2 regions of the Vibrio parahaemolyticus genome follow, and region 2 is predicted to be linked to the other one. Evidence: predicted binding sites of a transcription regulator. Region 2 holds the regulator's gene; the other holds the start of a gene.

Region 1 (16,420 bases), 1.0 Mb from region 2:
TGTGTATCTTTGTTAGCTTTTTGGTGTCACGACGCAAACACGCAAACATCGAACGACCATTTCGTGTCCCTGGCGGCAAAGTGGGAATGAGCTTGGTGGCAGGTTTAGGATTAATTAGCTGTATGATCACTATCGTGGTGTCGTTCGACGTACCAGCAGGTATCAGCGCAGAAACGGGCGCGTATGCACTCGTATTGGGGTTCATCGCATTCAGTTTGCCAGCTATCGCGGCGGTGATGTATCGCAATCGAAAAGTTCGCTCTCAAGCTCAACTAATCGAAGCTTTAGCAAGCTAATTTTTCCGAAATACGCAATAGATTAAAGCCGCGGCAGTTACCTGTCGCGGCTTTTTATTTTTACATATTTTGTCTAAAAGTCATGCAAAGCATTCTTGCAACCCCACGCGCTCTAGTGGGTATTTCGTTTGCCTTCTTTTTGGTACTGTTGAGAAATTTCGAAGTAGATATGCATGTCTATTGGCTCAGGTGTGTTCAAAAGCATTTTGCCGACTTCACGCTGAAAATGGCCGTAGTTCCCAAGCTCATCGGTTAGGCCTAGTTGCTCGTAACATGATTCGCTTGCGAACATGCCATACGCGTAATAATGATGATTTAGATCTTTTTGTTTGTCATAGCCAAGCTCTTGAAGTGCCTGATCAATTTCATCGGGAACGTAAGTGTTTTTATCGCCAAACGAACGCAACAACACGCTTGGAACCTCTTGAGCAATGCTCTGAATTTTCGTTTTTTTCTTAAAAATACCGAACATAATGTCCTCCACTGACGATGTCTCCAAATACCACACACAACGTGGGTTGAGCGAGCGAATAGTTTTTAGTATGGCTCACGATTTAAAGACTAAGTTACATTCAAGTCACGTTTGTATACTAACTTGATCGCATAATGCGCATCAAATAATAGTCACCTCGTTTCAACCTCGTCTCATCAGAAACCCTGTTTTAATCACAATTGCTGGCTGCTTTGCTGTGCCTTTCCCATACTATCTAATAGGCGTCGCTATCTTCTGCTATCAGTGTTTTGAAATAACCTTGGCTAAAGTCACATTTCATATCGACATCCATTTTAATTTAAGTTAGCTTTAGAAGTATAGACGTCTAGATTGACTAAGCTTAGGGAGAGAAAGTCGTGCCAATTAGAATTCCAGATCAACTACCTGCTTCAGATGTACTTAGGACAGAGAACATCTTTGTAATGAGCGAAACTCGTGCCGCGAGTCAAGAGATACGTCCTTTGCGAGTACTGATTCTGAATTTGATGCCCAAGAAAATCGAAACAGAAACGCAGTTTCTTCGCCTTCTTTCAAACAGTCCATTGCAAGTAAACGTCGAGCTACTGCGCATCGATAATCGACCAAGCAAAAACACACCAACCGAGCATTTAGATACGTTTTACCGTCAGTTTGAGATGGTAAAAGGGAAGAATTTCGACGGTCTTATCATCACTGGTGCGCCACTTGGTCTGGTGCAATTTGAAGATGTGATCTATTGGGATCATTTAAAAACCATCATGGAATGGGCAAAAGACCATGTTACCTCGACGTTGTATGTGTGTTGGGCGGCGCAAGCAGGCTTAAAGTTGTTGTATGACTTGCCGAAAAAAACGCGTAAAGAAAAGCTTTCCGGTGTATATCATCACCAAATTCATAATCCATTCCACCCTATTTTACGTGGGTTTGATGATACGTTTTTAGCGCCCCATTCGCGTTATGCCGATTTTTCGCCACACTTTTTAGAAGAACATACCGACTTAGATATTCTCGCCACATCCGATGTGGCGGGCGTATATCTGGCAACGACCAAAGACAAGCGAAACGTGTTTGTTACCGGCCATCCAGAATATGACTCACACACTCTTCACAATGAGTACATTCGGGATTTGGGTGAAGGGATGGAGCCAGCAATTCCGGTCAATTACTACCCGAACAACAACCCAGATAACCCTCCCATTGCGAGTTGGCGAAGCCACGGACACTTGCTGTTCTTGAACTGGCTCAACTACTGCGTATACCAACAAACGCCTTACGATCTGGATCACTTCAGCGAAGATGCTTTCACTAAAGACGATTAAATCAACGAATTAAGTTTGTGAACCGAGCCGCCATCTGGCGGCTTTTTCATATCAGTTTGCAAACCTGATCGCATAGTGCTTTTTCCTCAATGGGCTTTTGCTACGTAATTCATATCATGCTGTCAGATTCAGGGATGTGGGGAAGAAGAATGAAAACCGTAACGCTCAGTGCACTAATGTTGATGACTCAGTTTGCACTCGTAGGCTGTGTTACCGTAAAAGAAAACGGCGCTCCTATCGTGAAGGCCGATCCTGTTGCTATGGCAGAATCTCGCATCGCTCTTGGGCTTGGTTATCTCGAAGGTGGCAATATGATCCGAGCGCACGACAATTTGCAACAAGCATTGAGCCACGCCCCACAATACTATCGCGCACAGCTTTCTATGGCACACTACTACGAAACTGTTGGTGAAGATGCGAAAGCAGAAGACATGTACAAACGCTCTTTACGCCAACACACCAAAAACGGCAACGTGCTCAATAACTACGGAACATTTCTATGTAAACGAGGTGATTTCCAACAAGCCGACCAAATGTTTAACCGCGCAATTGAACAACCTTATTACTACCTCATCCCTGCAAGCTACGAAAACGCCGCTTTCTGCGCATTGAAATCACAAGATAAAGACAAAGCAAAATACTACTTTACGCGAGCTATCGATCACGACCCACACCGCCCAAAATCGATTCTCCAACTTGCTAAACTCGAAATAGAAAGTGGCAACTTTACCGATGCAAGAATTCGACTGATGCGATTTAATCAAATGTACGGTGTAAAAAAACCGTCACTGCAACTTATGATCGAGTTAGAACGTGCGGCAGGAAATGAAGCGCTAGAGCAAAAATACGTAAAACAGTTAGAACGCATGTCATAACTAGCCACACTGATAGCCCAAACAGCATAAGTCTTTGCTTAACCTCTCATTTTATTTTTAGGCTCACTTACACCGTTCAAGTTAAGTGAGCCTTGTTTCTCAGAACGCCGACAAATCCCCTGTTTCACTTGTGTTTCAGTCACTGAAAGAGCGACATTACTCCTGTACTTAACATTCAAAATCGGTACTATTTGAAAGATACGTGACCGAGTCACTTTTTGAGTTCTAACTCAATAATTACTGAATGATTGTGCGCTTCGTTGAAGTGCAATTTGCTTTTATTATGAATCTTGTCGTTCAAGAACACATACCCAAGGATGTTGACGCCGGATGAAACCTGCCTGCACACTCTTACTGCTTGCTTCTTTAAGCTCCCCCTTTCTTGCTAGTGCTCAACCCGTCAATGACCTCGTATTTACCGTAGGTATCGTTTCCGACAAAGCAAAAAGTAAAATCAAAAAGGCGACACCCTTTGCTCAATATGTGTCCGGAAGGCTGAATCACCTCGGTTATACCTCTGGGTCGGTACAAGTCTTCAACAACTATGGACAACTTGCAGTTGCTCTCAAAAATGGCAGCGTTCAAATTGCAACAGCCACACCGTTTAACGCCGTAACCCTAGAACGAGAATCTAACAGCCAAGTGCTCGCCGTAAGGTGGAAAAAGGGACTCGAAAAATACCACTCTGTATTTTTCACCCATCAAGACAGTGGCATTCATTCCTTGGCCGATCTGCGCGGCAAAACGCTCATTTTCGAGAGTCGCAACTCCACCAGCAGCTTTTACTTACCTGCCATTACATTGCTCAACCAAGGCGAAAAATTAGAATACCTTCGTTCTATAGATGATCACCCAACGAAAGGCCGTATCGGCTATTTGTTTTTGGATGAACATTTGGAACAATCCAACGAAATCAACCTATCCGTTTGGGTGTATAAACAGCGCGTTGCCGCCGGGGCGTTCAGTAATTTCAACTGGAACAACCCAAAAGATTTGCCAGAAAACATGAAGGAAAAACTGACCATTTTCCATAACTCGGTTGAGATCCCGCGTGATTTGGTTTTAGCGTCACCAACTTTGAGCCAATCGACCAAAAATGAAATTACATCGATTTTATTGAAAATGGATGCCTCACCAGAAGGTTTGCATGCCTTGGATGTATTCCAAAATACCAAGCGCATATCAGCACTCACGCCAGATATGGCAACGTCTCTCGACACGGTTCGAAAGTCTGTTAACTTGCTACCAAAGGCAAACTGATGCTGAACAAACTTTCGCTAGAAACCAAATACATTTTCGCGACCATCTCCGTCGTTGTTTTGGTGGTTGTGGTCAACCTTGTACTTTACATGCATGGCTACGACACATACTCAAACAATCTCGCGCAGCAGATTACGCAAAATTCTCAAGATAAGACGGAATCCTACGTCAAACAAAAAGGATTAGTGTACGCGGAGTTGTTGTCTAAGCAGCTGTTTGATCCGCTTTACAACGATAACATCAGCCAAGTCTATGGACAGATTACGGCAACCTTAAGCCAACCGGACGTATCAAAAATCCATGTTGTAGATAACGATGGACTTGTATTCCACGACGGTACACCTCAGCTTGCCATGTTTGCTCAGCCCCACTACCGCTCAGACTTTATTCTTAAGGCAATTGAACAAGAACGTGTCCAAGTCGCTCTATCTAGAGAACAACTGGAAATTGCCGCGCCTATTCACCAATCAGATGTGACGCTTGGAGCCGTATATTTGGAGCTTAACCTTGCCCATTTATTAGAAGAAAAAGAGCAAAACATTGCACAAGTTGCAGCGATAACGTCTAAAGATAAACACAACATGTTTATTTTGCTGCTGGCAATCAGCATTATTTCTATCTTCATGGGTAGCTTATTCGCGTTTGCCGTAGGTCGATCGTTGGTGAAACCAATCAAACAGTTGAGTGAACAGTTTTCGGAATTTGATACCCAAGCACTTCCAGTTACCGATATTCAACGCAAAGATGAAATTGGTGAGCTGATTACTGCCTATAACAAGATGTCTAACAAGGTAAACACCTACACAACCCGTGTTGAGTTCATGGCCTATCACGACATTCTGACTTCGCTTTCTAATCGTGAAAAGTTGCTGATTGATCTTCAAGAACAAATCAGCACCAAGAGAGCGCCAGCGCTTGCCGTCCTGTTTGTCGATTTGGATGATTTTAAGCACATCAACGATAACTACGGCCACAATATTGGAGACAAATTACTGGTGCACCTTTCCGCGTTATTAAGGAATGAACTGCCAATTTATATCGAACCAGATTATCGACCATGGATACTCGCAAGCCGCGTTGGGGCGGATGAGTTTGTCGTTGTATTCCCTTGCAACAACAGCTTAGAAGCGCGCGAGATTGCCAACCAAATTCATAGACAAGTGCTATCGCCATTGAGGCTCGACAGTCACAATATCCGCTTAACCACCAGCCTTGGTGTCGCGGTATATCCAGAGTTTGGTTGTAACGCAGATTCGCTGCTGCAACTTTCATCCCTTGCCGCACAAGAATCAAAACGTCGCGGCAAAGACATTATGTCCGTTTACGATCCCGCATTCGATGCGACGGTGAAACAACGACTCTATATCGAAAGAGAACTGAGTCGCTCCATCCACGACTTATCTCAGTTTGAGCTTTGGTATCAACCTAAATTTGACCTTAAGACCTACCAGTTGGTTGGGGTTGAAGCATTAGTGCGATGGAATCATCCCGAGAAAGGTTACATTGGCCCTGAACAGTTTATTCCGATTGCAGAACAAAACGACTTGATTCTCGATCTTGGTGAGCATTTGATCGAAACCGCGATCAAGCAAAGATCGGAATGGGCAGAAGCATTTGACCATGATTTTCATATCGCGTTGAACTTGTCCCCACGACAAATCTACCGTCAGGATCTTAGCCTCATATTTGAGCACTTTTTATCGCAATACAATGTATCCGCCAAAGACATTCACGTAGAAGTGACGGAGTCACTTTTGATGGACGACATAGAAAAAGCCCACTTCGTTTTGCGCAAACTGCAAGCCACTGGTATTGAAGTCTGGTTAGATGATTTTGGTACTGGCTATTCTGCCCTGTCCTATCTTCAACAAGTTAACTTTGATGGGCTTAAAATCGATCGCTCGTTTATCGCACAAACCCAGCAAGACAACAAAGATGACTCTCTGGTACGCGCCATCATTTCAATGGCTCACAACCTCGGAATGAAAGTTGTGGCAGAAGGTATAGAAACCCAAACACAACTGGCGCTGATCGAGCGTCTAAATTGCGATGTGGCACAAGGCTTTTTCTTAGGCAAGCCTGTTCCAGCGGCGCAGCTCCTAGAACTTGAAAATACCTGCCAAGTAATGAAGCACAATGCCTCTTCCATCGTAGGTTAAAAACTGGCATGAAAAGCTCATGACGCTCTGCTTCTTGCTTGGCGTTATGAGAAGCTTTCTGCAAAACACGTCACATTTTTATCCCCTTTTAAACCCGATTGCACTCACAGCGCTAACAACCCAAATAGATAAACTACACTTTTCATATCAACCCTTTGGATATGGAAATGCGCTGTGGTCGGAATTTTTTCGTGGAATAACCTGTCAGTTAAACACAAACTGTTTGGCCTTGTCTTACTGCCAATCATTTTGTTGTTTTTTCTGGCGGGACAACACGTTCATAATCTTTCGACTCAAGCTCAAGATTTACAAAAAGCTCAATTATTCTCTGTTTACATCGACAAAGTCTCTTACCTGTTTAATTTACCCAATAACCCATCCATCCCGAATAAAGCTGACAAAACAGCGCAGCTCATTCAAGAACTAAAAGAAACGACCCCCCGCGTTTTTGGCGACAATTCTGAGGTTTTGCCTCTACTTGCGAGTTTTGAAGAAGCCAGCCTCTCGATGTTCACAGCAATCGTTATCGAAGAAAAACTAGATATTGCAGAATGGCGAGCAGATACTTTTGAGCAAATCCTACTTAATCTCGACAAGGTCTATTTTAGTAACGTCAGTTACGAAACCGATCGCCATCTTTCCTCCTTAATGCAATTGGAATGGTTAATGTTTTGGTCGACGGAAGAGCGTCGATTGAGTGAATATCTCATTTATTCAGCCAATAAGCGTCTTCATTACGACGACGCTGTTCGTGATGAGATTCAGTCTCTGATTCAAAACCAACAACTGCTTGTAGAGCGCTTCGTCGCGCTCAATGCCAACCAGAACCAAGTCCAGTTGCTGATAGAAACCTTTAGCAACAAGGTATTTCAAACTAGCCAAGAATTTCGTGATCAGTTACTTAACCAAGAGGAACTACAAGCGTTATCTCCTCTTAAAACGGGAGCTGGACTTGCTGCGCTGAACACGCGGCTGGCGCTACTTCATGACATCGACGATACGATGGAACATGAGCTGCAAACGAAGCTCGCACAAACCATTAAAGCAACCACGCAACAGCGGTTGGTATTCATTGTTCTCATGTCGTTGGTGACGATTCTTGTTATCAGCTTAACCATTCGCTTGGTGCGTAAAGTGACCAACAACCTGCATCTTGTTCTTGAGTTTTTAAGCCGCGAAAATTACAGCGAAGACTCACCACTTTCTGAGCTCATCAAAGGCAAAGATGAGTTAAGCAAGTTTGCTCAAGAAGTGGAAAAACTCAGTCATGAGAGAGAACAAGCAAAGCAGAAACTCACCAAAGCCAAAGAAGATGCCGAGCGCGCCAAAGACGACGCGATTGAAGCCAGCAAAGCGAAAAGTAGCTTCCTAGCGAACATGTCGCACGAGATTCGTACTCCGCTCAACGGTGTAATAGGTATTTCTGAAGTGCTGGCAGACACCCCGTTGACCGCTACACAGCGAGATTACGTCGACACAATAGAGACGTCTTCCCAATTGCTGCTCAGCCTGATTAACGACGTGTTAGATTTTTCCAAAATTGAGTCCGGCATGTTGCTGATAAGTCCTCATTCAACCTGCGTGCGAGAATCAATTTATGACATCGCCTCAATCGTGTCCCCAAAAGCAAAAGAGAAAGGCATCGAATTAACCGTCAGCATTAGCCCGAACACGCCTTATCACATCGTCATTGACGATCACCGCTTGCGTCAGGTGATCATGAACTTCATGTCCAATGCCGTTAAATTTACGGAACGAGGCAGTGTAGAGCTTTCGATTACCACGCTTGAAAGTACTGAATCGGAAGCCATCATCGAGTTTTCCGTGCAAGACTCAGGTATCGGCATCGATGAGCAGCAACAGAAACGAATCTTCGCACCATTCGCTCAGGAGGACGATTCCACCACCCGCCAATTTGGAGGAACAGGTTTAGGTCTTGCCATCAGTACGCAACTTGTCGAACTCATGGGCGGAAGCATACAACTTGAATCTGAAAAAGGCCGCGGAAGCCGTTTCTACTTCCAACTCACAGCGCCGATTTCTCAAGCCCATTTTCGTGCTCGACATACCGTGAATAACCAAATCTGGCTCGTCTGTGACGACAGTGACCTAGAAACAAAACTGCGCAATGAGTTGAGCTTCTATCAAATTCAAGTGCATCAATCTGTTCATGATCTTAGTGCTCTTCCGACATGGATTAACGACAAAGAACGCATCATCATTCTTTATGTTGAAACGACGCCAGATGCCGCAGTGAAGAACACAGATTTGATGCGAAATTTGGAACATCAACATGTGCAAGTTTGCCTAATCAAACATCTACACAGCCAACAGCTTGATTTCGGTCACCGTGTCGCAGCGATCATTACTCAACCTTTGCTAGGACAACGTCTACTCAAAGCGCTTGAAAGCTGTGCTGAACGATTTACTCAATCTATTTCCGTCGTTCAGCCTGCAACCCGACTTGAAAAATTACCCAAAGTGCTCGTTGTAGACGACAATACTGTGAACCAAAAAATTGCAGGGTTGCATGTCACCAAAGCAGGTTTTAGTTTTGATGTCGCTGCGAATGGTGAGGAAGCGGTCGACATGTTCAGGACATCCCAATACTGTCTGATTTTGATGGACTGCATGATGCCGGTGATGGATGGGTTTGAGGCAACTAAACAAATCCGACAAATAGAGCAGAAAGAAAATCGAACGTTCCGCATTCCTATCATCGCGTTAACAGCAAGCGTTGTTGATGACGATATTCAAAAGTGTTTTGACGTCGGCATGGACGACTACGTACCAAAACCGTTTAAGGCGGATTTGCTCAAAGAGAAACTTGATAAAGCCGTTGGGTTGCGACTTCCCGTAACTGCATCGACAAAGCTCAACCAATCAAGCTTGTCCGCTTTTGAAGAACCCGAATTTAAACAACGCGTTGGTGAGACGTTAAGTGCTGCGCCAATGCGACGTGAACGGATTTTATTGGTGGAAGATAACCGAGTGAATCAAAAAGTTGCTTCTTTACTGTTAAGCAAGGCTGGCTATCAATTTGAAGTCGCGGAAAATGGCCAGATCGCAGTGGAGATGTTCCAGCGCGATGGTGGCTTCGACATCATTTTAATGGACTGCATGATGCCAGTGATGGATGGTTTCGAAGCAACGAAACAGATCCGCGCTTATGAAGCAAGCTTAGGACTCGAAAAAACGCCGATCATCGCGCTAACAGCCAGTGTGGTCGACGACGATATTCAACGCTGTTTTGACTCTGGAATGGACGCTTATGTGCCAAAACCAGTGAGAAAGGAGAAACTGTTGCATCAAATCGAAAACGTAATATAGGCGAGCCACACATGAGCATGATTCTCCCCCCTCATAATCAACGAGCGCTGCGACTACTGGCCTCCGCTTGTTTGCTGCTTATATTTTCGTTGCCTTGGAGCCATCAGGCATTTGCCGCAGAAAGTTACGCCATTTTCTCACTTAACGCTCAGTTTGACGCGTTGACCATTAATAAAGCGAGGAAGCTCTACCGAGGCAAAACCAGACTATTACAAGGCCAACGAATTGAACTCTCTGATTGGCCAGAGACGTCCGTTGAACGAACGGAGTTCTATCGCTACCTGCTTAATAAAAACTTGGCTCAAATGAATGCGCATTGGGCCAGCCTTTCGTTTTCAGGCAAGGCGCGTCCACCCAAAGTAATTGATCAACCCAGTATTGAAATCTTGTTAGCTTGGATGCGGGAACAACCTAATCGCATTGGCTATGCCCCCGTCGACTCGTTGCCGTCGGATGCTCATGTTCTTTATGTCGTCAGTTCGGAGAAATGAAATGAAGAGATCGCTCCTCGCAGTACTTATTAGCAGTGTCGCTTTTCCGAGCTTAGCAACAGTAGAACTGACCGATAACTTATCGCTTAGCGGGTTTGGCTCCATTGCTTGGGCTCAGTCCGACAACGAAACTTCATTGCTCGTGAATCGATTTATTGATGATGACAGCTGTTTCGATTGCGACACTACGTTCGGTCTCCAACTTGATTACTTCTATCAAGCTTTTCGTGCTTCTGTTCAAGTCGTCAAGCGACCGCAAGATCATTGGAGTGAACCCAAAGTAGAATGGGCTTACCTCGCTTACACCTATAACAACGTCGAAATTCGTGGTGGTCGATTGCGTTTGCCTGTATTCCTTATTTCTGAATACAACTATGTGGGACAAGCGTTTACCACCGCCAGACCGCCGAACGAAGTGTATGACAGCATTCTCGGGATCACGGCGTATGATGGCCTATCCTTTAGGTGGAATTACGACCTGAATGAGAATGTGATGATCACTGCAATGCCGTTTGTGGGCTACGGTTACAGCAGCGACGTTACCATCAGTGAAGATACGGACATTAGTATAGACACCAACTATTCAGCAGGGCTTAACTTGACGTTAAGCGGTGATAACTACCGTTGGAACTTTGCGTATTTGAATGCCGAGTACGATCAAACCACCGTACTTTCTAACGCCATGCAGCCCATACCTGGCCAAGGCAGCGCAGCGGGAACAATACGGCTGAAAGATGAAGACCAACACATCCAGCTGTTTTCACTGGGTGCAAAATATGAGTTTGACCGTATAACCGTCACAGCCGAAGGACAAACCAGCGATATCTCGACCTCGTGGTACGCCGCTACCAGCTACAACCTAAACAAGTTCACCCCTTACGTGGTTTATGGCCAGCAGTTTGACGACAACGAAAAGAAGACCGGTGACAGCGTCCTTACAGGGTTAAGGTTTGACGTGGATTACAACGTGTCAGTGAATGCCGAATGGCAACACTTTAAAGCCTTCAACAACGACTCCGGCGCGTTTTCTCTCCCACCAGCCGATACCAATGCCAACCTCTACACGGTAATGTTGAATTTCGTCTTTTAGCTACTCAATACAAACAAAGGCAGATTGGATGGTCCATCTGCCTTTTCTTGTTTCTATCTATCGCTTCATGTGCCCAGCGTTAAGCCTCTTCTTGGTCGCTATAGACATTGCCCTCGACTTTACGATCCTTGAAGTAAAACTCTCGGTCATGCTCGCCGATTTCACGTAGCACACGACAAGGGTTCCCCACCGCAACGACATTACTTGGAATATCTTTAGTCACAACGCTCCCTGCACCAATAACCGAGTTTTCACCAATCGTCACACCCGGTAACACCACTGAGTTTGCGCCAATCCAAACATTGTCTTCGATATGAACAGGAATATTGAACTGAGCAACTTCCCGACGTAAATCTGGCTCTATAGGATGTCCTGCTGTCGCAATCGTCACATTCGGGCCAATCATCACGGAATTGCCGATATAAATATAGGTGTCATCGACAAGTGTAAGATTGAAGTTGGCGTACACATTATCACCCAGATAAGTGTGACGCCCCCAGTTTGCTCGAAGCGGTGGCTCTAAATAACAGTTATCGCCCACAGACCCAAGTAAACGCTGAAGGATTTCACCACGTTTTTCGCCCTCTGAAGGTCGCGTTTGGTTGTAGTCATAGAGAATCTCTAGGCATTGCGTTTGCTGTTTTGCGAGTTCTTCGTCAGTACAAAAATAAATCTTCTGACTATGCAGCATTGATTGTCGGTCCATGTATCCATCTCATTTAACGTTCTATTACCTTCGGTCTTACAATAACCAATCACAGTGACTGACCGGAGTATGTCTTGTAGAAACTAGCAGACCTTGCATGAACAAAATTTGCAAAAAATCATGAAAACCTTGCGGATTACTGCACGAAAAACAGGAAGTTGCGCCATCGCACAAAATGAAATTAACTCACTGATGAATTGTTTTGCTTTGCTTTTTCTCGCTTCATCTTTAGCTGCTTATCTTTACGTTTTAGAGCACGGAAGAACTTGGACTCTTCGTGATACCAGCCCACAACACTAATCGGGAAACCAACTAACATCATGATGAAGAAATCTGCCGGAAACTGCTCCGTCACGTCCTGAAAAGTGTGAAGCTCTCCAAAGATGAACAAACCGATAATTTTACCCACCAACAACGCACAACAAATCATAAAAAACGATTTCATGATGTAGTGCCATTTTCCTTTCTTTCTCTCCTCTCGCCAATAAACATACTTATGTTCTCGGTTATACATTACTCCTCCACAAAGTGACAGCGTCACTCATTAAATGATAGTGTGGGTTCAGTGCATCAGCACTATGGTAATCATAGTGCTGTTTACTAGGAGTTGCCTGTCAAACCAATGAGAAGAACACAAAAATGACATTGTGTTTTGAGAAGAATTCGCTTCGCGTTTTAGAAAGGAAAGAAATAGCGACTATGCTGATAAAATCTCTTTGTATGAGCGATGCTCTCTATCCGCTTCGCTCAGATGAAACTGCTGCGCAAGTGCGACTAACCGCTCGCGATAGCGAGCCAATGCTGTTTCGTCGTCGGTCATAATAGCGAACTCCGCAAAGTGACCAAAACCATCGAGAAAATCTAAGGTGATATGGAACTCGCCGACAAAGAAGATACTTCTGATTTTCTTGCTGCGTTGAATCACTTCGTAGCCCATGTTTTCGAGCATACTTTGAGCAGAATCTAACTTAGTGATATTTGTTGCTTCACAACGGTCAGCTTCTGGCCCTTTTACAATCCACAGTTTGATGCCGGCAGGCCGAATTTCTCTGAGCACTAAACTCTTCCCCTGCTGAGTCAGCGTGCGTTGTGGGGTATCGTAAAACCAATCTGACTCTTGGTTGTTTTCGAACATGACTTCATGCTCAATCTGTTTGAGCGTGTTTAAAAATGCATCATGATTTTTTACTCGATACTTTAACTCGACTTCAAACTGCCCTTGGAAATGCGCGTCACTCACCACTCGCCTCTACTACATAAACTTCGAAAGGAGCCGAATACTACACTCAAAATCTTAATCGTGTTGTAGCAATACACTCAGCTTGCGCATTTAGTGCTTTCGAAACACCCAGATTGGGCCGATTAATAAGAACTGTAGGTCCTCAAAAAAGGATGGCTTTTTGCCCTCGATTTTGTGCCCAATGAACTGAAGAATCCACAAAGCGCCAAACAACAGCATAGAAATGTGTAAGACGGGTAGCTGTAGAATCTCCAACGACCAAATCAAACCAATGCACGCTAACGTGTAACCGAGCATCATCATGAACACACTGAGAGATAAACGGAAGTAAAAGACCCAAACCGGAATGACAGCGAACCAAACCCAGTTGAGCTGAAAACCTAAGATTGAAAGTTGAGGAATGGACCAAATAAGCCCTACCACAGAAAGATAAATACCCGGTACGGCAACTTTGTGAATTTTTTGATTGATTGGGTTTTGATGGCTTTCACCGTAGGCTTCTAACCAGTCAGATAGTGCTCGCATATCACTTCCCTTTTTACGCAACTTCTTTTTATATAGTCCGAGCTCAAAAAAGGTGCGAGTTTTTCAGCGAGCAATTGATGGTTTTCGTTATTGCCTAAACGCTTTCCTGAAATGCTATTTGGCTTCAGTGTCCAAGCAATGTACGTTGCGCTTTGGGCAGTTTCGCTACAACCAAATCGTAGGAGCGCTCGCACAAGTCTTGAATGAGACCATCTTCGGCATCACCATTGAAATACACTGTGACCCAATGGCGTTTGTTAAGGTGGTAGCCCGGTGTGATGTCGGTAAACTGGGACGTTAGCACTTCTCCATCTTCCGGTTTCACTTTAACACTGACGTATTCTCGACCACCACGCTCCGCGATTATCGCGAACATTTTGCCTTTTACTATGAACACAAGTGCGTCAGGGCCGAAAGGGAAGTCACTTTCGGCGCACATAAATGTCTCTAAATACGATTCCAATTCTTTGATATTCATGCTCATTCCTTGTTTTTTTGCAACGAGATTCGCTATTCAAATTGAGGCAGTAGTAACTTTAACGCCTGATTCACTTGTGACTTTTCATCCGCCGACAATCCACTAATCAAACTATGTTGTACATCCACATGCTCTTGGATCAACGACTCAATCAATGCCAAACCTTCAGCCGTTAGCTCAACAGTAACACTGCGTCGGTCTTCTTTACTGTGCTCTCTGGCAATAAAGCCTTTCTTTTCTAGCTTGTCTAAGCGGTTGGTCATCGCTCCGGACGTGAGCATCATCGACGCAATCAACTCTGATGGGGTGAGACGGTAAGGCGCTCCGGCACGGCGCAGCGTGGCTAACACATCAAATTCGCCCATTTTCAGGTCATATTGTTTGTGCAGATCAGCGACTCGACACTCCATATGCTTAGCAATGCGCATTAGCCTACCCATGATAGCCATTGGTTCGGTATCAAGATCTGGTTTTTCCTTCGCCCACTGCGTTACTACTCTATCAATTGCGTCCACGAGTTTTCTTTCTCCAATACGAATTCGGTCTGACGATTTATTTTAACATAAAGATACTTTACAAAAAGCAATCTAGCGCGTACCTTTACAATTAATTATCTCAACGTAAAGATATTTTACATGAACATATTACTCGCAATGATCCCCGCATTTTTCTGGGGCACAACTTATGCCGTTACGCAGTTCACTCTTCCAGACTGGCCGCCTGTGTTGCTGGGAGCGCTGCGGGCACTGCCAGCCGGACTACTGCTACTGGCAATCAAACCTTCGCTGCCTAAAAAGCACGAATGGAAAGTGTTATTGGTATTGGGCACGATTAACATCGCTTTCTTCTTTGGCCTCATTTTTGTGATGGCGTTGACCCTACCTTCTGCAATTTCCGGTGTCGGCATGATTTCTGTCCCCGTCTTTGCCATGCTGTTTGGTTGGGCGGCTTACAAACGTCAGCCTAGCGCAATACAAGGCATTAGCGGCGCAGTATTGATTGCGTTAGCGTGGTTCTTGTTCGATCCAAGCTCAATCTCGCTCAACCCTATCGGTTTAGGGGCGATGCTGGCGGCCATCATGTGCATCGTGATTGGCAGTAGCGTAACCAAATCACTCGGCACAAAAATGCATTGGTGGACGGTACTCACGTGGCAGTTGATTTTGGGTGGTGTATTGCTGTCTATCGCCGCGGCTGTGTTAGCTACCATCAATCCGCAGCCTTATGTGCATGCCGTACAGAATATCGATATGACCAACACACTAGGGCTGCTGTGGGTCATTGTGCTCAACACCGCGCTAGGCTACGGCATGTATGTGTGGTTGTTGCAACGCATGTCTGTGGTCGACTTTACGTTTGGTGGCATTGCCAACCCGATTGCAGGGATCGTCTCTGGGTTATTGCTGTTGGGTGAAAACTTTACTCCACTCCAATACAGCTTGATGGTGGGCATGATTGTGATGTCTTTACTGCCTCAAATTTTAACGTCGTTGCGCGCAAGAAAAGAAGTAATAACGGTTTAAGTAATCATCCCCCATCATATTCAAGAGAACGCCCGATTTTGTATCGGGCGTTTTGTTATTCAATTCGCTCTGAGCTGGGCTTGTTTTCGATAAGCAAGCGGTGTGACACCATATTCTTTTCTGAAACAGGCACCAAAATAAGAGGCATGCTTAAAACCACATAGCTCAGCTATTGCACTGACACTCGCATCGCTATTGCACACCATTTTTTGTGCTGTATCTAGTCGTGCAGCCTGCAGCACGTCAGTAAACGTCGTCCCTTCCTTGTTCAACTTTCTTTTTACCGTCGACTCACTCATGTAAACCAGTTTCGCAATTTCTTTGAGCGTCCACGGCTTCGTTAGATCTTTAGAAATAAGCGCGCGAATACGTGAAGACAACGAAGAATATGAACGAGTTTCTGCCTGACTGGCGCTCTGCTCAAAGTGCATCAACAAATACAAAAGCATGCTGTTGATATCGAGCAATTCATCATTTGAACGGTTACCACAGCCCTTTTTCACCATTGCTTTTAATGCCGAGTAAATATCCACGATTCCCGGACGTAAAGTGAAACTCACCGCCACATTCCCCGAGAACACGCCATCGCAAAGCTCGCGGAAGTTCAACTGTTGATTGAGTTTTTCAATGAAACACGCAGCCAGTCTGAAACCCGA
Region 2 (16,420 bases):
GGCCGCCAAGTAGGTTCGCCTATTACTGACTTAGCGCTAAAAATGCTGAAAGACATTGAAGGCTCTGAGCGTAATTTCTCACGTTCTTACTTCACACGTGCCAAAGGCGGCGTACTAATGAAGTCAATCACTGTTGCGATCCGCAACGGTGAAAATCGCGTAATTGGTTTGCTGTGTATCAACGTCAACCTTGATGCGCCATTTTCGCAAGTGTTGCAATCTTTCATGCCAACGCAAGAAGCGAAAGAAGCCGCTTCTTCGGTGAACTTCGCGAGTGACGTAGAAGAGCTGGTGGACCAAACCGTTGAACGCACGATTGAAGAAATCAATGCGGATAAATCGGTATCGAACAACACTAAGAATCGTCAGATCGTGATGGAGTTGTACGACAAAGGCATCTTCGACATCAAAGACGCCATCAACCGTGTTGCCGATCGTCTTAACATTTCAAAACACACCGTGTACTTATACATTCGTCAACGTAAAACCGAGGACGAATAAGCGTGGGTGGATTAACTTACACGCTGGTGGTAAATGGCTCTGTTTACGGCAGCCAATCGGCACGCAGCGCATACCAATTCGCACAAGCAGTCATTGAACAAGGGCATACTCTGGTGAGTGTGTTCTTTTATCAAGATGGTGTGACCAACGGTACTGCGTTAAGTGTGCCAGCTAATGATGAGTTTGATTTGACTAAAGCATGGCAAGGTCTCGCTAAAGAACATGATGTGCGTTTGGAAACGTGTGTCGCTGCAGCGCTGCGTCGTGGTATCATTAGTGAGGATGAAGCCACTCAACATGGTTTAACACAAAACAATCTTGCAGAAGATTTTGTACAAGCGGGTTTGGGCAGTCTAGCCGAAGCGATGTTAACCCAAGACAGAGTGGTACAGTTTTGAGTCAGTTAACTTATCTATTTCGAAGCGCACCGCATGGCAGCGCAGCTGGTCGCGAAGGCGTTGATGCGCTTTTAGCGGCTTCCGCGTATTGCGAAGATATCACCGTGATCTTTATCGGAGATGGCGTGTATCAACTTCTATTAGGGCAAGAACCTAGTGGTATCTTAAGCAAAGATTACGCGCCGATGCTCAAGTTATTCGATCTATACGACATCGAACAGGTGTTTGTGTGTTCAGAATCGTTAGCGCAGAGAGGATTGGCTCAAGCCGATCTCGTTATAGATGCTCAAGCACTCAGCCTTGAGCAAGTAAAAGAAAAACTGCAGCAAGCTGGCAAGTTACTGTCATTCTGAGGACGCTATGTTACACATCATCAAAACCGTTTCAGCCTTAGAAGATGCATTCGCATTGTATAGCGAACAAGATGCTGCCTTGCTGATTGAAGATGCCGTCTACGCCGCAAATCCACAGCACAAGGCGTTTAGCCAAATAAAACACGCCGCTGTGTTCGCATTAAAAAGCGATATTCAAGCGCGTGGAATGGCAAATCGTATCAGTCCATCAGTGACTGTCGTAGACTACGTTGGCTTTGTCGAATTGACGGCAAAACACGATAAATCTCTCACCTGGGATTAATACACCTTTCCTGTCGATAAAGCTTTACGGATGAATTGCTCTAATTGAACAAAAAAGATCCGTATATTTCTTGACACACCTCTCACTGCTGCATAGAATTTTGCGTCCCTAACTGCCAATGGTAGCTAGGGATAGATTTTTCACAAAGCTTACTTTCAAGTAAATCAGGAGCTAGTTAATGGCAACTATTAACCAGTTGGTACGTAAGCCACGTGCAAAGCAAGTTGTTAAAAGCAACGTGCCTGCACTAGAAGCGTGCCCACAAAAACGTGGTGTATGTACTCGTGTTTACACTACTACACCTAAAAAACCTAACTCAGCACTTCGTAAAGTTTGTCGTGTACGTCTGACAAACGGCTTCGAAGTTACTTCGTACATCGGCGGTGAAGGTCACAACCTTCAAGAGCACTCAGTTGTTCTAATCCGTGGTGGTCGTGTTAAAGACCTTCCAGGTGTGCGTTACCACACTGTTCGCGGCGCACTAGACTGTGCTGGCGTAAATGACCGTAAACAAGGTCGTTCTAAGTACGGTGTGAAGCGTCCTAAGTCTTAATGGATTCCGTTAAGTAAGGCCAAACACTAAATTATTTTTAATTTTTTGAAAAAACTGAAAAGTTTTGGATAAAACCTGAAGAAGACAACGGAGATAAATCCATGCCACGTCGTCGCGTCATTGGTCAGCGTAAGATCCTTCCAGATCCAAAATTCAAATCTGAATTGCTGGCAAAATTCGTTAACATCCTAATGGTTGACGGTAAAAAATCTACTGCAGAGAAAATCGTTTACACTGCACTAGATTCTATGGCTGAAAAGTCTGGTAAAGACCACTTAGCTATTTTTGAAGAAGCTCTTGAAAACGTTCGCCCAGCGGTAGAGGTTAAATCTCGCCGTGTTGGTGGTTCAACTTACCAAGTTCCTGTAGAAGTACGTCCGGTTCGCCGTAACGCACTTGCTATGCGTTGGTTGGTTGAAGCTGCGCGTAAGCGTGGTGAAAAATCTATGGCTCAACGCCTAGCTGCTGAAATGCTAGACGCGTCTGAGAACAAAGGTACTGCTGTTAAGAAACGTGAAGACGTTCACCGTATGGCAGAAGCGAACAAAGCGTTTGCACATTACCGTTGGTAATACCTTTTCAGTGCTGCAAGGTTCCTTGCAGCACTTCTTTAGTTCCTATGCCTATGCTAGGAACTATTGCTATATCTAGGGGATAGCATTTTTTAGCTATAGCAATAGTCCCTATCTCTAAGTTAAGAGGATTCAATCGTGGCTCGCAAAACTCCTATTGAGCACTACCGTAATATCGGTATCTGTGCTCACGTAGATGCAGGTAAAACAACCACTACTGAACGTATTCTGTTCTACACTGGTCTGTCTCATAAAATCGGTGAAGTTCACGATGGTGCAGCAACCATGGACTGGATGGAGCAGGAGCAGGAACGTGGTATCACTATCACTTCAGCTGCGACGACTACTTTCTGGCGTGGTATGGAAGCACAGTTCCCTGAGCATCGCGTAAACATCATTGATACTCCAGGACACGTTGACTTTACGATCGAAGTAGAGCGTTCTCTTCGTGTACTTGATGGTGCAGTGGTTGTGTTCTGTGGCTCGTCTGGTGTTGAACCTCAGTCTGAAACAGTATGGCGTCAAGCTGACAAATACCACGTTCCTCGTATGGTATTTGTAAACAAGATGGACCGTGCAGGTGCAGACTTCCTACGCGTTGTGGATCAAATTAAAAACCGTCTTGGTGCGAACCCTGTTCCAATCCAACTAAACGTTGGTGCTGAAGAGGACTTCCGTGGTGTTATCGACCTTATCAAGATGAAGATGATCAACTGGAATGATGCCGATCAAGGCATGTCGTTCACTTACGAAGACATTCCAGCAGACATGATCGAGCTTGCTGAAGAGTGGCGCAATCACATGATTGAGTCTGCAGCAGAAGCAAGTGAAGAGCTGATGGACAAGTACCTTGAAGAAGGTGAATTGACCGAAGCTGAGATCAAACAAGCTCTACGTACTCGCACACTAAACAACGAAATCGTACTGGCTACTTGTGGTAGTGCGTTCAAAAACAAAGGTGTTCAAGCGGTACTGGATGCAGTAATCGAATTTTTGCCATCGCCATCTGACGTACCTGCAATTAAAGGTGTTGACGAGAAAGATAACGAAATTGAACGTCACGCAGACGACAATGAACCGTTCTCAGCACTGGCGTTCAAGATCGCGACAGACCCATTCGTGGGTACGCTTACTTTCATGCGTGTTTATTCTGGTGTTGTTAACTCAGGTGACGCGGTTTACAACTCTGTAAAAGAGAAGAAAGAGCGTTTTGGTCGTATCGTTCAGATGCATGCAAACAAGCGTGAAGAAATCAAAGAAGTTCGCGCTGGTGATATTGCTGCTGCTATCGGTCTGAAAGATGTAACGACAGGTGACACACTGTGTGACCAGAACCACAAAGTGATTCTGGAGCGCATGGAATTCCCTGAACCAGTTATTCAGATCGCTGTAGAACCTCGTTCTAAAGCAGACCAAGAGAAAATGGGTATCGCGCTAGGTAAACTGGCTGCGGAAGATCCATCATTCCGCGTAGAAACGGACGACGAAACAGGTCAGACTCTGATCTCTGGTATGGGTGAACTTCACCTAGATATCATCGTTGATCGTATGAAGCGTGAATTCAGCGTTGATTGTAACGTTGGTAAACCTCAGGTTGCTTACCGTGAAACCATTCGTGGTAAAGCGGAAGTGGAAGGCAAGTTCGTTCGTCAATCTGGCGGTCGCGGTCAATACGGTCACGTATGGGTCAAACTTGAGCCTTCAGAACCTGGTGAAGGTTTCGTATTCGTAGACGAAATCGTGGGCGGTGTGATTCCTAAGGAATACATTAGTTCGGTAGCGAAAGGTATCGAAGAGCAAATGAATAGTGGTGTTCTAGCGGGTTACCCTGTCCTAGATATTAAAGCTACACTATTTGATGGCTCTTACCACGATGTAGACTCAAGCGAGATGGCGTTTAAGATCGCTGGCTCGATGGCATTCAAGAAAGGTGCACTAGAAGCACAACCTGTGATTCTAGAACCAATGATGAATGTCGAAGTAACCACTCCGGAAGATTGGATGGGTGACGTTGTTGGTGACCTAAACCGTCGTCGCGGTATGATCGAAGGTATGGATGAAGGTGTGGCTGGTCTTAAGATCATCCGTGCTCAAGTTCCACTATCTGAGATGTTTGGTTACGCAACTGACCTACGTTCTGCAACTCAAGGCCGTGCGTCTTACTCTATGGAGTTTAACGAGTACGCTGAAGTGCCGAAAAACTTCGCAGATAAAATTATTGCAGAGCGTGGTTACTAATTGACGATTGAACTACAAAAAGTTTACGACTTTTTGCGAGATCAAGCCGTCCAAATATTGCGCTAACGGGCGTTGGCGCATAAAATAACAATTTCTGGCGCGTCGTAGATCAATAATGATCACGGCGAATCATAACTAGGAAGGAACACGATCGTGTCTAAAGAAAAATTTGAACGTACGAAACCGCACGTTAACGTTGGTACTATCGGCCACGTTGACCACGGTAAAACAACTCTAACTGCTGCTATCTGTACTACTCTAGCTAAAGTGTACGGCGGTGAAGCGAAAGACTTCGCATCTATCGATAACGCTCCAGAAGAGCGTGAGCGCGGTATCACAATCGCAACTTCTCACGTAGAGTACGACACTCCAAGCCGTCACTACGCACACGTTGACTGTCCAGGACACGCTGACTACGTTAAAAACATGATCACTGGTGCTGCACAGATGGACGGTGGTATCCTAGTTGTTGCTGCGACAGATGGCCCAATGCCACAAACTCGTGAGCACATCCTACTAGGCCGTCAGGTTGGTATCCCATACATCATCGTATTCATGAACAAATGTGACATGGTTGACGATGAAGAGCTACTAGAACTAGTAGAAATGGAAGTTCGTGAACTTCTATCTGAATACGATTTCCCAGGTGATGACCTACCAGTTATCCAAGGTTCTGCACTAGGCGCACTAAACGGCGAAGAGCAGTGGGAAGCGAAAATCGTTGAACTAGCTGAAGCTCTAGATACTTACATCCCTGAGCCAGAGCGTGCGGTAGATCAGCCATTCCTAATGCCTATCGAAGACGTATTCTCAATCCAAGGTCGTGGTACAGTAGTAACTGGCCGTATCGAGCGTGGTATCCTAACAGTTGGTGACGAAGTTGCTATCGTAGGTATCAAGGATACAACTACTACAACATGTACTGGTGTAGAGATGTTCCGTAAGCTTCTAGACGAAGGCCGTGCAGGTGAGAACGTTGGTGCACTTCTACGTGGTACTAAGCGTGACGAAGTTGAACGTGGTCAAGTACTAGCTAAGCCTGGTTCAATCACTCCACACACTAAGTTCGAATCAGAAGTATACGTACTATCTAAAGAAGAAGGCGGTCGTCACACTCCTTTCTTCAAAGGTTACCGTCCACAGTTCTACTTCCGTACAACTGACGTAACTGGCGATATCTCTCTACCAGAAGGCGTAGAAATGGTAATGCCAGGCGACAACATCCAAATGGTTGTTGAGCTAATCGCACCAATCGCAATGGACGAAGGTCTACGTTTCGCTATCCGTGAAGGTGGCCGTACAGTAGGTGCTGGTGTTGTTGCTAAGATCTTCGAATAATTCTTAACGAATTAAACGAAATCTTGCACTCTTCTTCTTTTTGAAGAAAGCGCATCAAGAAAAGGGAGGCTTCGGCTTCCCTTTTTCGTATTTGTTTTTTATTTAGTTATAAGCACAAACTGAAGGTGCTCCCTTCTTGTTTTTAAAAAACAACCTCTTACTTGAAGTATGTTTTTTCTGATTCGTAGTTCCCTCATAAGTGATTGATCCTCTCTTTCCCAACAAAAACCTATATAACGAAATGTTCTCAATACGCCCTCAATACGAGTGGTAACAAGAACCATTCCCGTTTATATTCTTGTCTTCGGTTTTTATTAGAAAGGTTTTTATATGTACGTTTGTCTTTGCCATGGCGTCTCCGACAAAAAAATTAGGAAGTTGGCGATAGATGAAGGTGTAACTGATATTCGAGGCATTAAGAGATGCACTGCTTTAGGGAGCCAGTGTGGTAAGTGCATTAAGCAGGCGAAAGAAATCCTAGCAGAAACACATTACACAGAATTAAGACAAGCCAGTTAACTACCTCATTGCTTTTTGAGGATTACTTGGTCTCTTTGACACCTTCTCATTTGCTTCTAAAGTTAATAGAAGCCAAATAGGAGGGCTTTGTCATGAAAGGCGATCCAATCATCATCCAACATCTCAATAAAGTGCTCGGTAACGAGCTCATCGCTATCAATCAATATTTTCTTCATGCTCGTATGTATAAAGACTGGGGGTTAAAGCACCTTGCCGATAAGGAATACCACGAGTCGATTGATGAAATGAAGCATGCTGACCACCTTATCGAGCGGATCTTGTTCTTGGAGGGATTACCGAACCTTCAAGATCTTGGAAAGCTAATGATTGGTGAAGATACTAAGGAAATGCTCGAATGCGACCTTAAACTGGAGATGGCGGCCATTCCTGATCTAAAAGATGCGATTGCCTATGCCGAAGATATTCGCGACTATGTTTCGCGTGATTTATTTCAAGATATTCTCGAAGATGAAGAAGAGCATGTGGACTGGCTTGAGACCCAACTTGGCTTGATTGAAATGTCAGGCATTGAAAACTACCTTCAAGCTCAGTATGTCGATGAAGAGTAACGAACATACTGACGCATTGTTCAAAAAGAATTCATATCATAAAAAGAGCACCTGACCAGAAAATCAGGTGCTTAACACATTTATCTGGTCTAATCTCTTTTATTATCGGCTTTTTAAGGATATTGCTCGCAATCTTACCTATGAAGATTGATTTCTATCCTTTAGAATTTATGCCCCCCTTACCTAAAAATAACAAAGAGAAACGATCCATGTCTGAAGACAATCGCCAAGCAGCCACCCCAGAAGAAGAACATCGCCAAAAAGCTCTGGATTACCATGCTTACCCAACCCCAGGTAAAATCGCTGTCGAATTAACTAAACCAGCAGAAACTGCTGGTGACCTTGCTCTTGCATACAGCCCTGGCGTGGCTGAGCCTGTACGTGAAATCGCACAAAACCCTGACAACGTGTACAAGTACACGGCGAAAGGCAACATGGTTGCGGTTATTTCAAACGGTACCGCTATTCTTGGTCTAGGTAACCTTGGCCCACTTGCCTCTAAGCCTGTAATGGAAGGTAAAGCGTTACTGTTTAAGCGTTTTGCTGGCCTTGATTCAATTGATATTGAAGTGAAGCATCGCACGATCGACGAGTTCGTTGATACGGTTGCGAACATTGCTGACACTTTCGGTGGTATCAACCTTGAAGACATCAAAGCACCAGACTGTTTTGAAATTGAAAAGCGTTTGATTGAGCGTTGTGACGTACCAGTATTCCACGATGATCAACATGGTACGGCTATCGTGACAGCTGCAGGTATGCTCAATGCTATCGAGCTGCAGGGTAAGAAGCTTGAAGATTCAACTATTGTTTGTCTTGGTGCTGGTGCTGCAGCCGTTGCGTGTATGGAGCTGCTTATCAAGTGTGGCGCAATGCGCGAGAAGATCTACATGCTGGATCGCAAAGGGGTGATCCATACTCGTCGTGATGATCTGAATGAGTACAAGCAACTGTTCGCAAACAATACAGATAAGCGCACACTAGAAGATGTGATCGAAGGTGCAGACCTATTCCTAGGTGTATCTGGTCCAAATCTATTGCCACCAGAAGCGTTGAAACTCATGGCTGACAAGCCAGTTGTATTTGCTTGTTCGAACCCAGATCCTGAAATCAAACCTGAGCTAGCACACGCAGTGCGTGATGACTTAATTATGGGTACTGGTCGCAGTGATTATCCAAACCAAGTGAACAACGTATTGTGTTTCCCTTTCATTTTCCGTGGTGCGTTAGATGTACGTGCGAGTGAAATCAATGACGACATGAAGCTGGCAGCAGTTGACGCAATTCGTGCATTGGCAAAAGAGCCTGTGCCTGAATCGGTACTAAAAGCTGCAGGTGTTGAGAAGCTAGAATTTGGCAGCGACTACATCATTCCTAAGCCAATGGATCCACGTCTGCTACCTCGCGTAGCAAAAGCGGTAGCTCAAGCGGCAGTAGATTCCGGTGTTGCTCGTATCGAGATGCCAGAAAACTACATGGCAGAGTAATTTACTCAGCCACATTGAACACAAAAATGGGACGCATTGACGTCCCATTTTTTATATCTCCAAAAACTGCCCCCGGCGCAGCTCCTAAAGCGGATGAATTTGTAAGCAATTATTCGTCGTCAAATGCTTCGAATTCGATACCCATCGCCGTCATTAACGCTTTTGCTTCAGTTGGAATGTCATCCGGTCTGTCTTTACGAAGGTCTTCATCCGTTGGTAATGGCTGACCTGTATATGCGTGCAGGAATGCTTCACATAGTAGTTCGCTGTTGGTTGCATGGCGTAAGTTATTGATCTGACGACGAGTACGCTCATCAGTCAGCACTTTTAAAACTTTTAGCGGGATAGAAACGGTAATTTTTTTTACTTGTTCGCTTTTTTTACCGTGCTCAGCATATGGGCTAATGTATTCGCCATTCCAGTCAGCCATTGCACACCTTCATTTATGTAATAAGTTGAAAATTAATATAGGTGCTGATTTTAGCTGCATTTACTGCCACAAGCAAAGACATATAGACGTCTAGAAGTGTTGACGTCTCATTTTTTGACAAGTAAAGTGAACAGAACAGTTAAGGAAGAGTGTTGTTCAGATAGATCTGACAAATTAGATATAGCGCATTCCTATTTAGAAGTCATCACCCGTGAAAGGATACACCCATGAGCACCCGCAAGCCTGCGACCATTGCTGTACGCACTGGTATCGAATCAGACAGCCAATACCACGCTGTTGTTCCACCAATCTACCTTTCAACCAACTATGGTTTCCCTGCTTTTGGTGAAGTCCCTAAATACGATTACACGCGTTCAGGTAACCCAAACCGTGGTTTGCTAGAGAGTGCGTTATCAGAGTTAGAGTCTGGCAAAGGCGCAGTGGTGACTAACTGCGGTACTTCCGCACTTAACTTGTGGGTATCGGCTTTTCTTGGGCCAGATGATCTGATTGTTGCACCGCATGATTGCTATGGTGGCACATACCGTTTGTTCAATACACGAGCTAACAAAGGCGACTTCAAAGTGCAGTTCGTTGATCAATCGGATGAGCAAGCTCTAGAGGCTGCACTAGCGAAAAAGCCAAAGCTTATTTTGTTAGAAACTCCATCGAATCCTTTGGTTCGTGTGGTTGATATTGCAGCGGTATGCGAAAAAGCCAAACAAGTGGGCGCTTTGGTTGCGGTCGACAATACCTTTTTGACACCGGTGTACCAAAAGCCTTTGGATCTCGGTGCTGACTTTGTTATCCACTCAACCACAAAATACATTAATGGCCACTCGGACGTGATTGGTGGTGTGGTGATCACCAAAACAGAAGCGCACGCAGAAGAACTTGCATGGTGGGGAAACTGTATTGGCGCCACGGGTACGCCTTTCGATAGTTACATGACGTTGCGTGGGATCCGCACTTTAGGCGCCCGTATGCGAGTGCACGAAGAAAGCTCTCAACACGTACTCAACTACCTACAACAGCAAGCTTTGGTCGCGAAGATTTACCATCCGAGTTTGCCAGATCATCCTGGTCACGAAATCGCGAAAAAGCAGCAGTCGGGTTTTGGTTCTATGTTGAGCTTTGAATTTGCAGGCTCATTTGAGCAACTTAAAGTGTTTGTTAAAGAGCTCGAACTGTTTTCTCTTGCAGAGTCGCTTGGTGGCGTGGAGAGTTTGATTTGTCACCCCGCATCTATGACGCATCGAGCCATGGGGGAAGAGGCGTTAGCGGAAGCGGGCGTGTCGCATCAACTGCTTCGTCTGTCTGTGGGTTTAGAAGATGCACAAGACCTGATTGCCGATCTCGCTCAAGCCTTTGTAAAAGCTGCTCAGTAATAGGAGAACTAAAAATGAGTGTACAACGTCAGTTACATAAATTTGGTGGCAGCAGCTTAGCAAACCCTGAATGTTACTTACGTGTGGCCGATATTCTCAAAGAATACTCTGTCGAGAATGATCTGGTGGTGGTATCCGCCGCGGGGAAGACCACTAATCGCTTGATCGAGTTTCTGGAAGGTTTAGACAAAGATGGCCGTATTGCGCATGAAGCACTGCAAGGCTTAAGACAATTCCAGTCGGAGCTAATTGAATCTTTATTAGAAGGCGAGGTGCAGACGCAATTGCTCGCTTCTTTGCACGATGAGTTCAGTACCTTAGCCGAGCTGGCTGCACCACTGACGGATGCGCAAAAAGCGGCAGTGTTGGGTCACGGTGAAGTGTGGTCTTCACGTTTATTGGCTGCCTTGCTTTCACAACAAAATGTTCCTGCGGTCGCACAAGATGCACGTGCATTTTTACGTGCAGAAGCTGGTACTCAACCGGAAGTTGACCGTGCGCGTTCTTATCCCCTGATTAAGGAGACGTTGGCGCAACACAGCCACAAACGCGTCATCATCACCGGATTTATGGCGCAAAATGAGGCAGGAGAAACCGTACTGTTGGGGCGGAATGGCTCGGATTATTCCGCAACCGTAATAGGTGCTTTGGCGGAAGTGACAACCGTAACCATTTGGAGTGATGTTGCTGGTGTTTACAGTGCGGATCCTCGTTTGGTGTCGGACGCATGTCTGTTGCCTTTACTGCGCTTAGACGAAGCGAGTGAACTGGCCCGCCTTGCAGCTCCGGTCTTGCATAGCCGTACGTTACAACCTGTCGCGCAAAGCACGATGGACTTAAGCCTCAAGTGCAGTTATCAACCTGAATCGGGTTCAACGCGTATTGAGCGTGTACTTGCTTCTGGGCGTGGAGCGAAAATCATCACTTCTTTGGATGAAGTATTGTTGATTCAATTGTCTTTTAGGCATGGTCATGACTTCAACAAAACCCAAAGTGATGTTTTAAAGTCTCTTCAACGTGCGCAACTCGAGCCACTCTCTTACGAAGCCCAAGCCGATCAGCAAAAATTACGCTTAGCGTACACCGCAGAGATTGCGACAGGTGCGCTGAAGTACCTACAAGATCTTGCAGTTGAAGCTGAAATCAAACTCAAAGAAGGCTATTCACTTGTGGCCGCTGTCGGAGCGGGCGTAACGAAGAATGCCAACCATTGTTTTGGTTTTTACCAAAAATTGAAGCACGCACCAGTTGAATTTGTTTCTGAAACTGAATCAGGTTTAAGCCTAGTTGCGGTACTGCGTCGCACCGATACCGAAGCATTAGTGCAGTTGATTCACAGCCAGTTATTCCAAGCGCAAAAGCGCGTAGCGGTAGCGTTATGTGGCAAAGGCAATATCGGTTCTAGCTGGTTAAATCTATTTGCGACTCAGAAAACAGAACTCGAAAAACGCCACGGTATGAGCTTTGACTTAGTCGCCGTTGTCGATAGTCAGACATATTGGTTTGATGAAAAGGGTATCGATGCGGCGGTGGTTGCCGACAGGTTTGATGAAGAAAGTATTGAGAACGATGGGGCGTGGCTGAGTCGGTTGGGCGATTTACAAAGTTATGATGAAGCCGTGGTATTGGACGTGACCGCGAGCAAAGAGTTGGCACAACGTTATGTTGATATCGCCCAACAAGGCATCCATTTAATTTCTGCTAACAAAGTTGCAGGCTCTGCCGACAGTCAATACTACCATCAAGTGCAAGATGCATTCGCGAAAATCGGTCGCTACTGGCTCTACAACGCGACGGTTGGGGCAGGGTTACCTATCAACCATACCGTGCGAGATCTGCGTGAAAGTGGTGATGAGATTGTGGCGTTATCCGGAATCTTCTCGGGAACACTTTCTTGGCTGTTCCAGCAGTTTGATGGCTCGGTGCCGTTTAATGAGTTGGTCGATTTAGCGTGGCAACAAGGATTAACAGAACCGGATCCGCGTGCTGATTTAGATGGCTCGGATGTCATGCGTAAACTGGTTATCTTAGCGCGTGAGTCTGGTCTGGATATTGAACCGGACAGCGTAAAAGTGGAATCACTGGTGCCTGAAGAGCTGCGCTCTCTGAGTTTGGATGAGTTCTTTGATAATGGCGCACTGCTCAGTGAGATTCTTCAAGAGCGTCTAACCAAAGCACAAAGAGATGAGCAGGTGCTTCGGTATGTGGCGCGCTTAGAGAAAAATGGCAAAGCGACGGTGGGCGTAGAAGCATTACCGCGCGAACATGCGCTAGCTAACTTGCTGCCATGCGACAACATTTTTGCGATTGAAAGTAAATGGTACAAGGACAACCCTTTGGTGATTCGTGGCCCAGGTGCAGGACGCGAGGTGACCGCTGGTGCAATCCAATCGGATCTCAACCGCTTAGCTGGATTATTCTAAACTTTGCGAGATACCTAAAAACCCTGGAATTCATCCGGGGTTTTTTATTCCTTCCTCAGTGCCATACTTAAAATAAGATTCGCCATTTTTAAACGTTGTTATGAGTAAATAGCAGATGCGAATTAACTTGAACTGTCCTCATTATTAACGTGAGAAAAATTCATAATCACAAGGTTGACATTAAATCACATTCAATACATTCTGTAGACATATAGACGTCTAAACGTCGATTCAAGGATTTTGATTTCGTGGCGGAGTGCCACAGGGAGAGTAAGATGGGATACACGCACGCAGGCCATATCGACGCCTTAAACCAGAATATTGCTGAGTTGTCAGATAACATTAATGTCTCGTTTGAGTTTTTTCCGCCAAGCAGCGAAAAGATGGAAGAAACGCTGTGGAACTCTGTGCATCGTCTAAAAACGCTCAAGCCTAAATTTGTTTCGGTAACATACGGAGCAAACTCTGGTGAACGTGATAGAACTCACTCCATTATCAAGGAAATCAAAGCAGAGACCGGCTTAGTTGCTGCGCCTCACCTCACTTGTATCGATGCAACACGTTCAGAGTTGATTGAGATTGCTGATGATTACTGGAATAACGGCATCGAAAATATCGTTGCGCTGCGTGGTGACATCCCACCTGGTGGCGGTGCTCCAGATATGTATGCTTCGGACTTGGTTGAGCTACTAAAATCTCGTCACGATTTTGATATTTCTGTGGCGGCTTTTCCAGAAGTGCATCCAGAGGCAAAAAGTGCTCAATCGGATCTGCTAAACCTAAAGCGTAAAGTGGACGCTGGTGCGAACCGTGCCATTACTCAGTTCTTCTTTGATGTGGAATCTTATCTGCGTTTTCGTGACCGCTGTGTTGCGGCGGGAATCGATGTAGAAATCGTTCCGGGTATTTTGCCAGTATCGAACTTTAAGCAAGCCTCACGCTTTGCAGCGCAGAACAATGTTAAAGTGCCAGGATGGATGAGCAAACAGTTTGAAGGTTTGGATGATGATCCTGTGACTCGCCAACTTGTAGGTGCAAGCCAAGCTATTGATATGGTTCGTGTACTAAGTCGCGAAGGTGTAAAAGATTTCCACTTCTATACGCTGAATCGTGCGGAGATGACTTATGCGCTATGCCATACTTTGGGTGTTCGCCCTCGTGTAGCCGTAGAAGCGTAAATCCGGTTTCAAAAAGACAAAAGGCTTGCCAAGTGGCAAGCCTTTTTCGTTGTCTCTAAGTAAAAGGAAATTAACCAATCACTTCAAGTTCTGTTAGGACTTCTTCTGCCCAAGTGATCCACGTTTCACGTAACAGTAGGTTACGACGAAGCGTTAGGCGCTCTAAACGAGCTTGTTTGTCCAAAGTTGAAGGCGTTGCGTAGTAAGCAGCTTCAATTTCTTTGTAGTGAGAAACCAGTTTACGAGACTCTTCAACAAGTTCTGCTAGTTGATCACGGAAAGGTGTTGATGGTTGAACAGCACAAGCCATAAGTTTCGCTGAAAATTCATCACGAACGGTTGGGTGTGCAGTTGGTTGATCAAACCATTCTCCAAGAGCGCTACGGCCTGCATCTGTGATGGAGTAAACCTTACGGTCTGGTTTGCCTTCTTGAGGTTCTAGTACGCAAGTAACCAGCTCTTTCTCGGCCATTTTATTTAGTTCACGGTAAACTTGTTGGTGGCTTGCTTTCCAGAAGTAACCGATGCTAGCAGAGAATTCTTTAGTGATATCGTAACCGGTTGCGTCGCGAGTGCTAAGAACAGTTAAGATTACGTGTGGTAATGACATGTCTTCAATCCAAATGGTCAATAAACTTGTAAACAAGCTACTTACACTTTCAGCTGCGCTCTTACTGGCGCTTGAGTTTTTTAATGTATAAGTAGCACCAACAAAGTTGGTCCTGTCACCTTAAAGCCGTTTATCACCTAGAGATGGGGATCCCCATCAGGGCTGGAGCAGGTATGATTGGATTTATGAGCTCTCAGCAGGCAAGTAGTATATAAATAATAAGCATGAAGTGGAATACTAGGACAAAATTACCCTGAAAAACTAACATAATACTCAATAGAGTTATTTTGTAGTTAATAATTCTAATTTGTTGGTATTTTATGGGTTTTTTGTGGTATAAATATCTGGTTATTTGCTGCGCAATTATGTGGTTGGAAGTTATGAATATAAGAAAGGCTGAGTATGAACTCAGCCTTTTGTATTACGAATGGTTATTTTTAACCCGTGTTACGCATACCTGCTGCAATACCTGCGATGGTCACCATCAGTGCCTCTTCAAGGTTTGCAGACGCCTCTTCTGTTTGACGAGTACGGTATAGCAATTCAGCTTGAAGCATGTTCAATGGCTCTACGTAGATGTTACGTAGGCGAATTGATTCTTGGCCCCATGGGTCGCTTTGCATTAGGTTCTCGTTGTTCTCTACGTTCAGTACGGACTTAATATCACGTTGAAGTTGTTCACGCAGTCGGTCACCCAATGGTTGAAGTTGAGGTTCAACTAGGCGTTGGTCATAGTAGCGAGAGATTTCCATGTTGCACTTGGTGTACACCATCTCAAGCATACCTAGGCGAGTTGAGAAGAACGGCCATTCGCGACACATTTCTTCCAGTAGCGCCTGATGACCTTTGTCTACTGAGTACTGAATAGCTTCACCTGCGCCTAACCAAGCCGGAAGCACCAAACGGTTTTGGCTCCACGAGAAGATCCAAGGAATTGCACGTAAGCTTTCTACACCGCCATTTGGATTACGTTTCGCAGGGCGTGAACCAAGCGGCAGTTTGCCTAGCTCTAGTTCAGGCGTCGCTTGACGGAAGTATGGAACAAAATCTGGTTCGCCACGGACGACGCCACGGTAAGCTTCACAGCTCACTTCCGACAGCACTTCCATCAAGTCGCGCCATTCTTGTTTTGGCTCTGGTGGTGGCAGTAGATTTGCTTCCAAAATGGCGCTTGCATACAAGTTGAAGCTGTTTACCGCAACATCTGGTAGACCCAGTTTAAAGCGGATCATTTCGCCTTGTTCTGTTACGCGTAACCCGCCTTTCAAGCTCTTTGGTGGTTGAGACAGCAGAGCCGCGTGTGCAGGTGCGCCGCCGCGACCAACGGTGCCGCCACGACCATGGAACAGAGTCAGCTCAACACCTTCGTCTTCTGCCACTTTAACTAGAGATTCCATAGCATGGTACTGAGCCCAGCCTGCCGACATGACACCCGCATCTTTTGCTGAATCAGAGTAGCCGATCATGACCATTTGGTGGTTTTGAATAAAGCCACGGTAAAGGTCGATGCTCATTAGCTGCTTAATGACCGACTCTGCATTGTTCAAGTCGTCTAGAGTTTCGAACAAAGGGCAAACATC

What was found. The regulator MetJ, encoded in region 2, represses methionine synthesis genes. The targets are predictions, from matches to a motif close to TTAGACNTNTANANGTCTAA.
Region 1: metA (homoserine O-acetyltransferase MetA) is a predicted target of MetJ. The motif match lies at 1,099-1,118, and genes of this name have one in related genera.

The regions. Positions count from the first base shown of each region.
Region 1 covers NZ_UHIL01000001.1:2,014,510-2,030,929, forward strand. Annotated here, with positions in the region: gene DYB02_RS09835 (APC family permease) at 1-296, shown strand, start outside; gene DYB02_RS25660 (DUF6559 family protein) at 409-768, opposite strand; gene metA (homoserine O-acetyltransferase MetA) at 1,146-2,087, shown strand; gene pilW (type IV pilus biogenesis/stability protein PilW) at 2,237-2,962, shown strand; gene DYB02_RS09860 (phosphate/phosphite/phosphonate ABC transporter substrate-binding protein) at 3,293-4,222, shown strand; gene DYB02_RS09865 (GGDEF domain-containing phosphodiesterase) at 4,222-6,381, shown strand; gene DYB02_RS09870 (response regulator) at 6,556-9,711, shown strand; gene DYB02_RS09875 (hypothetical protein) at 9,723-10,202, shown strand; gene DYB02_RS09880 (sulfate ABC transporter permease) at 10,204-11,292, shown strand; gene DYB02_RS09885 (sugar O-acetyltransferase) at 11,372-11,998, opposite strand; gene DYB02_RS09890 (hypothetical protein) at 12,180-12,512, opposite strand; gene cyaB (class IV adenylate cyclase) at 12,696-13,241, opposite strand; gene DYB02_RS09900 (Mpo1 family 2-hydroxy fatty acid dioxygenase) at 13,329-13,763, opposite strand; gene DYB02_RS09905 (MmcQ/YjbR family DNA-binding protein) at 13,888-14,241, opposite strand; gene DYB02_RS09910 (MarR family winged helix-turn-helix transcriptional regulator) at 14,274-14,756, opposite strand; gene DYB02_RS09915 (DMT family transporter) at 14,877-15,764, shown strand; gene DYB02_RS09920 (helix-turn-helix transcriptional regulator) at 15,824-16,420, opposite strand, start outside.
Region 2 covers NZ_UHIL01000001.1:3,010,730-3,027,149, reverse strand. Annotated here, with positions in the region: gene DYB02_RS15495 (helix-turn-helix transcriptional regulator) at 1-501, shown strand, start outside; gene tusD (sulfurtransferase complex subunit TusD) at 504-899, shown strand; gene tusC (sulfurtransferase complex subunit TusC) at 896-1,252, shown strand; gene tusB (sulfurtransferase complex subunit TusB) at 1,260-1,535, shown strand; gene rpsL (30S ribosomal protein S12) at 1,714-2,088, shown strand; gene rpsG (30S ribosomal protein S7) at 2,190-2,660, shown strand; gene fusA (elongation factor G) at 2,799-4,898, shown strand; gene tuf (elongation factor Tu) at 5,052-6,236, shown strand; gene DYB02_RS15455 ((2Fe-2S)-binding protein) at 6,567-6,755, shown strand; gene bfr (bacterioferritin) at 6,848-7,324, shown strand; gene DYB02_RS15445 (malic enzyme-like NAD(P)-binding protein) at 7,534-8,811, shown strand; gene metJ (met regulon transcriptional regulator MetJ) at 8,921-9,241, opposite strand; gene DYB02_RS15435 (O-succinylhomoserine (thiol)-lyase) at 9,469-10,629, shown strand; gene DYB02_RS15430 (bifunctional aspartate kinase/homoserine dehydrogenase II) at 10,644-13,052, shown strand; gene metF (methylenetetrahydrofolate reductase) at 13,328-14,230, shown strand; gene DYB02_RS15420 (PadR family transcriptional regulator) at 14,301-14,840, opposite strand; gene ppc (phosphoenolpyruvate carboxylase) at 15,278-16,420, opposite strand, start outside.